Regions from separate parts of the Spirosoma sp. KUDC1026 genome, predicted to be linked through region 2. Evidence: riboswitches for the same ligand, from Rfam matches in the RefSeq annotation. Region 2 holds a riboswitch; the other holds the start of a gene.
The links. A riboswitch is a leader RNA that binds a small molecule or an ion and turns the genes downstream of it on or off. The one in region 2 is predicted to bind cobalamin.
Positions count from the first base shown of each region.

Region 1: linked by a shared signal. The riboswitch ahead of HU175_RS10165 (TonB-dependent receptor plug domain-containing protein) and the one ahead of HU175_RS23365 (hypothetical protein) in region 2 are both predicted to bind cobalamin.

Region 1 covers NZ_CP056032.1:2,417,225-2,420,622, forward strand. The annotation lists gene HU175_RS10160 (GreA/GreB family elongation factor) at 1-175, shown strand, start outside; gene HU175_RS10165 (TonB-dependent receptor plug domain-containing protein) at 273-2,249, opposite strand; cobalamin riboswitch at 2,307-2,544, opposite strand; gene HU175_RS10170 (M14 metallopeptidase family protein) at 2,650-3,398, opposite strand, start outside.
Region 2 covers NZ_CP056032.1:5,543,666-5,547,063, reverse strand. The annotation lists gene HU175_RS23370 (TonB-dependent receptor plug domain-containing protein) at 1-1,539, opposite strand, end outside; gene HU175_RS23365 (hypothetical protein) at 1,555-2,184, opposite strand; cobalamin riboswitch at 2,307-2,513, opposite strand; gene HU175_RS23360 (DUF4256 domain-containing protein) at 2,760-3,329, shown strand; gene HU175_RS23355 (cobyrinate a,c-diamide synthase) at 3,389-3,398, shown strand, end outside.

The sequences.
Region 1 (3,398 bases), 2.7 Mb from region 2:
GCACTTAACTATCGTTGGTGTCGACGAAGCAAATGCCGCCAAGGATTTGATCGCTTTCACGGCTCCTCTGGCTCGCGCCTTGCAGGGGAAACGGGTAGGAGAGGTAATTGCCTGGCCACCTGCCCAGGGCCAGCAGAAAATGGAGATCGTGGCTATCAGGTACGATATAGCCTAAGCTGCTTATTGTGCAGGCCAAGAAGATAGTTGAGGGGTGTACGAACTGCCATACGTCGCGGTTAGTACACCCCTCAACTATTTTTGTTCACATTCCCTTACAAACTCACCCGCACACCGATATTCGCTGTGCGTCGGCGGGTGTTGTAGCCGTAGCTGTCGACGTATTGTTTGTCGAACAGGTTCTGAACATCAGCGTACAGGCGGATTTGATTCAGGCGATATTCGGCGTAGAGGTCAACCGTACTATACGGAGCCAGCGTTACGTTCTCCGTGGCAAACGTGGCCGAGTTGTAGAACCGGTCGATGCGGCTACCCACCGAACGTAGTGATGCACTGGCGAACAGAGAGGGAGTGATCTGATACCCCGCCGTGAAGTTGACCAGTACCTTCGGCCGGCGGAACAGGTTGTTGTAGGTCGTGTCGCGGCCTGCTGCCTGGGTCGTCACCCGACCGTCGAGCAGGGTAAGGTTGCCGGTCAGAGCTAGTTTGCCCAGTTGCGCCTGCCCTTCAAACTCCCACCCGTGGTCGTGCTGCCGGTCGAAGTTGATGTACTGACTCGTATAGGGCGGCACTGCCAGGGACTGGAAGAAGATAACATCGCGCACCTGCCGGTTGAAATACAACGCCCGGACCCAGGCATTTTTCGCCTTGGTGAAGACCTGAATACCCGCTTCAATCGACTGACTCCGTTCTGGTTTCAACGCCCGGTTACCATACGGCGAGAAAATCTGGTACAGCGACGGAGCCCGGAAACCAGACGACAGGTTAGCAAATACTTTAACCTGATCCTGAATCAGGTACGATGGGTTGAACGAGTACGTAAATGCATTTCCGTACACCGAGTGGTGGTTATAACGTCCGCCCAGTTCGACGGACAGCCCTTTCTGCGTCCGCCAGACACCCGATGCGTAGAGGCTCAACTGACCCGTACGGGCCGTATCTGCTCCCAGCGGTGGTGACTCGTACAGACCGTATTCACTAACAGACCGGTACGTCTGGTCGGTATTGGCGAAGCGGTAGTCGGCACCGGTGAGCAGCTCGATATTTTTGCGGACCGTCAGTGTGTGGTATACCTCCGCAAACTGCGTCAGTCCGCTGTATTCACTGTAACTATACTTGTCAAAAGCGGCCGGTTCAACTGATGTCGAGTCGTCTTTGTAGACGCGTCGGCTGCCACTGACGCCGTAATTCGCAACCAGTTTGCCGCGCTCGTGAGTCCATTCCAGCCCCGCCGAGCCAAAACTGAAGCGGTTGTTGGATGTATAATCTTTTTCGTCACCGAAAGCACCTGCGTCGAGGTCTGTCTGGTAGGCCGTGGTGAGGCCGCGCAGCTTCAGCGTCAGCCGCGGATTGAGTGCAATGGCTACGTTACCGAGCAGGGCGTTCTGCCGGTAGCCGTCCTTGTCGAACGTGCCCGTGTTTTCACGATCCGTCGCTGCCGAGAACCCCGTTGATGACAGGCGCGTGTACCGCAGAGTATACGATACTTTTTCGGTAGCCCCACCCAAACCAATGCCGCCCCGGAACGTATTGTACGTGCCATACTGGGCCGTCGCTGACACACGCAGCGGCCGTTTACCCAAACCGGTACGCGTCGAGATAGAAATTACTCCGGCAACGGCATCAGAACCGTAAGCCGTTGATTGGGCTCCTTTCAGAATTTCGATCCGTTCGCACTCGCCCACCGTAATCAGGTTGAGATCGAAGGCGTTAACGGTTCCCGATGGGTCATAAACCGGTACGCCATCCAGCAGCACCAGCGTATTGCCCACCGAGGCCCCACGCAGGTACACGTCCTGGTTGGAACCCAGCGGACCCTGAGCGCCTACGATCATCAGGCCCGCCTGGCGCGTGAGCAGCTGACTGACCGTCTGCGTAGCGTAACGTTGCAGCACCGAATCGGGGAGGACCGTAACGACCTTGCCGGTCTGCGATTGTTTTTGAGGGAATTTGTTGGCCGTGACCACGACCTCATCGAGTGTTTTGGCTTCCTGAGCCAGGGCGGGTACAGTAATACCCAGAGCAGCCGGTCCCAACAGGGCGGTTGCCAGCAGGCGCGTAGTAATGCGCATGTCGAACATAGAAAAAGTGAATACCCGTCGCTGTCTATCGCTATCCTCCGTACCGATAAACAACTCACGACCAGCGGCAGGTCTCCTGACTTAGCTCACCGATTCGGGCCTTCCCGTTGCCCAGAAACGGGCAATAGTGACCAACGTAGCAAAGAATCGGCTGTCTTGAAAAACAAAGCAGTACAGTTGCGGGGACAGTCCCGGTTTTGGTCGGCAAAGACCACCGGAGTTCCCTATTAAGCCATTGCCGTCCACGCTGGGGTCGACGACGGGCACCGCGAATCCGGCGCGAAGGTACGAACGTATTGGTTACTTCGCTTGATTGAGGGCGCAAACAAGCAAAAGCGCCCGGTAGAAAATCCACCGGGCGCTTCGCCAGAACACTAAAAATCGCAGTTGCTTACTTGCCGTTCAGGTCAGCCACCGAGTTGCCGTCTGTTTCGTAAAGCTGGTTGAAGAGGAACTTGAACGTGCCCTGCGCCTGCGCCCGGAAGGTGATTTCCGGACCGAACGCATACAGTTTGCCCGCACCAATTGGTGCCATGAAAGCCGCGACGCCATCTTTCAGATACGCCTGACCCCAGGCCCAGCCGCTACGTAGTGGTTTGCCGCTGTCGAACCACGCCAGTGGTTTCACTTTGCCCGTCGCGATAGCATCGGGAGCGATGTTAAATACTGGGCTGGCGTCGAAGTAAACGTCCGTTTTGGTGGGCAGACCCCAGGTGGCCTGCTGCGTCGAATCGACATTCACGCGCAGAACACTGCCGGGAATATAGTATTTCTCGCCGGGCAGTGGGCGCTCCTGACCCGAGCTGGTTACTTCGGTCAAAGCGTTCTTGACGGGTAGACCCAGGTGATAGGCCAGGTTGGTGCTGCTGCCAATGGTGATGATGTCGCCACCTGCTTCCAGGAATTTCTTCAGTTCCGGAACCGACTTTTCGTGGGTGATCCGGCCCGTGTGCGTGCGGTACTCGGCTGGTAGTTCGTCGTTTTTCGGAATACGCGGTGCAAAATTTCGGTAAGGATCGTTGTCTTCACCCGTGTATTGTGGGATGGCCCGGGTTACGAACACAATCGCGTCGTACTTCTTACGCAGGTTACCGGCATCAACTTCCTGACTGTAGATTACTTTCATCGGGAAGTGATACT
Region 2 (3,398 bases):
GATCGTGATACGCCCGGTCGAGGTGCGGGTTTCTGAATAACCGGCTACGTTGAACGCATCAGGCGTGACGAACGCCCGACCCACGGTTCCTTTCAACTGCCAACTGGGTGCCAGCCGCAACGACGCGCCCAGATTAGGGCTAACGAACGGATTGGTTGTTTTGCCCGGCTTGAACGTAGTGAGCAGGGGCGTTTCCTTGACGGAGAAGGTAATATCATCCACCCGCAGACCGGGCTGCAACAGGAAACGATCTCCGCCGAAGGCCAGCTGTCCCTGCGCGTAGAACGCCGACGACCGAATCGAGTAGTTGGGCTGCGTAGGCGCTTTTTCGGTAACGCCGTCGCTCCAGCTACGAGACGACGTACTGGAATTTAGATAATCGTAGCCAACCGTAAGCTGATGACCCCCCAGTTGCCAGTTATCTTGGAGCTGAACGCCCTGCCAGCGGTTCGCAGTATTTGACGACAGGAACGGGGTAACCGGCTTGCCCGATACGTTGGTTGTCTGGTTGAAATTGTTTTCGCCGGAAGCAAAGACCCGTAACGTCGGTTTGTGAGCCGCCAGTTGACCCCGCAGGGCAACCTCTCCCGCCTGCCGATTAACATCTTTCAGGCTGGCCTGCGTGGTGCCGTAGGTAATGTCGCCGGGTGATTCAACGTCGTCGGCAATGAATTTTTCGCCCCGTACGTCCACTCGCCAGTTAGTACTGATCTGATAGCCCAGCCTTAGCGAACCGGAATAGTAGGTGAGCTTGGTGTTGGGCCGGATCTGCCCATCGTCCTTGCGATCATCGATCGTTTCGGCCGGTTTGTTGCTGTAGTATTTTACGGCCTGATCGCCTTTTAACCAATTCCGGAACAGGTTACCTTTTCCGATTCGGTAATCCTGCGCCCGCCGGAGGTAGTTGACCGATGCATCGAAGTCGAGCCGGTTGGTTAGACTGCCGCCAACATTTCCCCCCGCCTGATATGTCTGGAACGAACCATACTCAGCGAAGGCATTGCCCCGCAGCGGTCCCGTGGAGCGCCGGGTGATGACGTTAATGACGCCCCCCATGGCCTGCGAGCCATACAGCGCCGATGCGGGCCCTTTCAGCACTTCGACCCGCTCTACGTTGTTGAGTCCAATGGTCGACAAATTCGTGGCCCCCGCCGGACGCCCGTCAATCAGCAGCAGCGTTCGCTGGTTCAGTCCCGAGAACTGCGGACGGAATCCCCGGATGCCAACGCCCGACGATAAGTTAGGATACTGAATGACATTGACAGCCGCTAGCTTCTTGACCAGATCTGTTACGTCGGTGGCCGGCGTTTGCTCGATGTCACGTCGGGTGATGATGTCGATTTGCTGCGGAACCCGGTCGCGACGGGTTTCCGAACGGGTGGCTGTAACGATCGTTTCTTCCAGCGCCCGGCTTCGTAGTGTGTCGGCAGGGATCGATTGCGCCTGTAAAGAGTTAAGTATACTAAGCGTTGCTGTTGCACCCAGACAAGCAAGGGTCTGGATCGAGCTACCTAGAACAAGATAGTAGCGGTGTTTCATGAATACTTGTTACGATTAAAGAATGTCGACCAGCGTGTAAATGCCGATCGCAATGGAGAAGATGCCCACCGCATAGTTGATAACCCGAACCGCCGTCTGCCACCGGTCGACTACTTTGGTCAGTGAAAAAGCCAGCAGGCAGCCGTAGAGAGTCATGGCGACGATGATGCCCGCGCTTTGCAGCACAATAATCCAAACGGCTGTGGCCGCATCGCTGGCCGCCAGCGTCAGAGCTACCGTGCAGGCACCGCCCGTACCGGCCAGGCCGTGGACCATACCGACCCAGAACGACCGGCTGAACGTAGTGGACGGTGCTGGATGTAAATGCTCGTGCGTCTGCTGGTGATTCCGCCGGATGGCCACAATCCCCAGCCAGATCATCAACGGGCCGACGGCCAGTTCGACCTGCTCGGCAATGTTGAGCGACAGCGCTGATTTGACCAGCAGCACCAGACAGGCAAACAGAATGAGGGTGAACGAATGGCCCAGCGCCCAGTGCGACGATCGCCAGATGATACGCCATATGTGATGCCCTCCTGACTTGCCTTTTTCGGAGGCCAGCACCGACACGGCGGCCATATGGTCGGGTTCGAAGGAGTGCTGCACACCCAGCAGTAACGAATCGATAAGTAGCGGATTGATCATGCGCTTGTTCGGTTGATGTGGTGGCAAACCCGTAAAAAGCGCGTACAAAAAGCAGGGGTGTCCGCCGGTTAGTAGGCGCACCCTATCTGACTTCCTGTCTGCCTTTCGTCCCGAAAGCACACCGGTTTATGACGTTTCTGGGCAGGTCTTCTGGCTCGTTCGATCCCAACGCCTTCCCATTCCTGATGAGGAACAGTGGCCTGATTGTCAGAATGTTTGTGTGAACTATACAGCAGCGGGGACTGCTCCGATTAACACTGACGGGCAGCGCGACGGATTCCCTTTTAAGCGCTTCCCGGCGGAAGCGCACCTAAAAACAGGGGCAAAAGTATAGTTTTCGCTGTACTTCTGTCCTATACGGACTGAGTTACTTTTCTTGACTCAATCGTTTTACGTTTCCCGCGAGCACTTATCTTATTCATCAACTGCCCTTTACAAAATAATCAGATTGTACGTTGATCAGAAAATGGCTCGCCTTTGCCTAAAGATGCATTGAGTTACGAGCTTCGTCTATTTCCTTTACAACCTTGATCATCGAGGCCCATCTACGACCCCTCGGAAGCAGAAAAGACATAATGACAACAGCCAACAAAAAGGAACTGTCGCCCGAACAGCGTGACGAACTACTCCGCCTTTTGAAAGCCCGTTTCGAGAAAAACAGAAACCGGCACAAGAATCTTGACTGGGCTGATGTACAGAAAAAGCTAGATGCCAATCCCGAAAAACTGTGGGTGCTCGATGATATGGAAGTGACCGGCGGGGAGCCTGATGTTGTCGGGTATGATTCGAAGACGGGGGAGTATATTTTTTATGACTGCTCAGCCGAGAGTCCCAAAGAACGTAGAAGTTTTTGCTATGATCGGGAAGCGCTGGAATTGAGAAAAGATAATCGCCCCGAAAATAATGTTGATGCTGCTGCTGCTGCCATGGGTGTCGAACTCCTGACGGAGGAGCAGTATCGGCAGTTGCAGCAGATTGGACCGTTCGACCTAAAAACGTCAAGCTGGATACAAACACCTGCTGCCATTCGTAAACTAGGCGGAGCTTTGTTTTGCGATCGGCGCTATGATACGGTTTTTGTGTACCATAATGGTGCTTCCTCATACTACAGCGCCCGAGGGTTCCGTGGTTCGTTACGGGTCTAGGGACGTAGTGAAAAGTCATTAGGAATGATGCCTGGACCAGTTCTCTAGCTGCTTGTTGAATGTCAAATC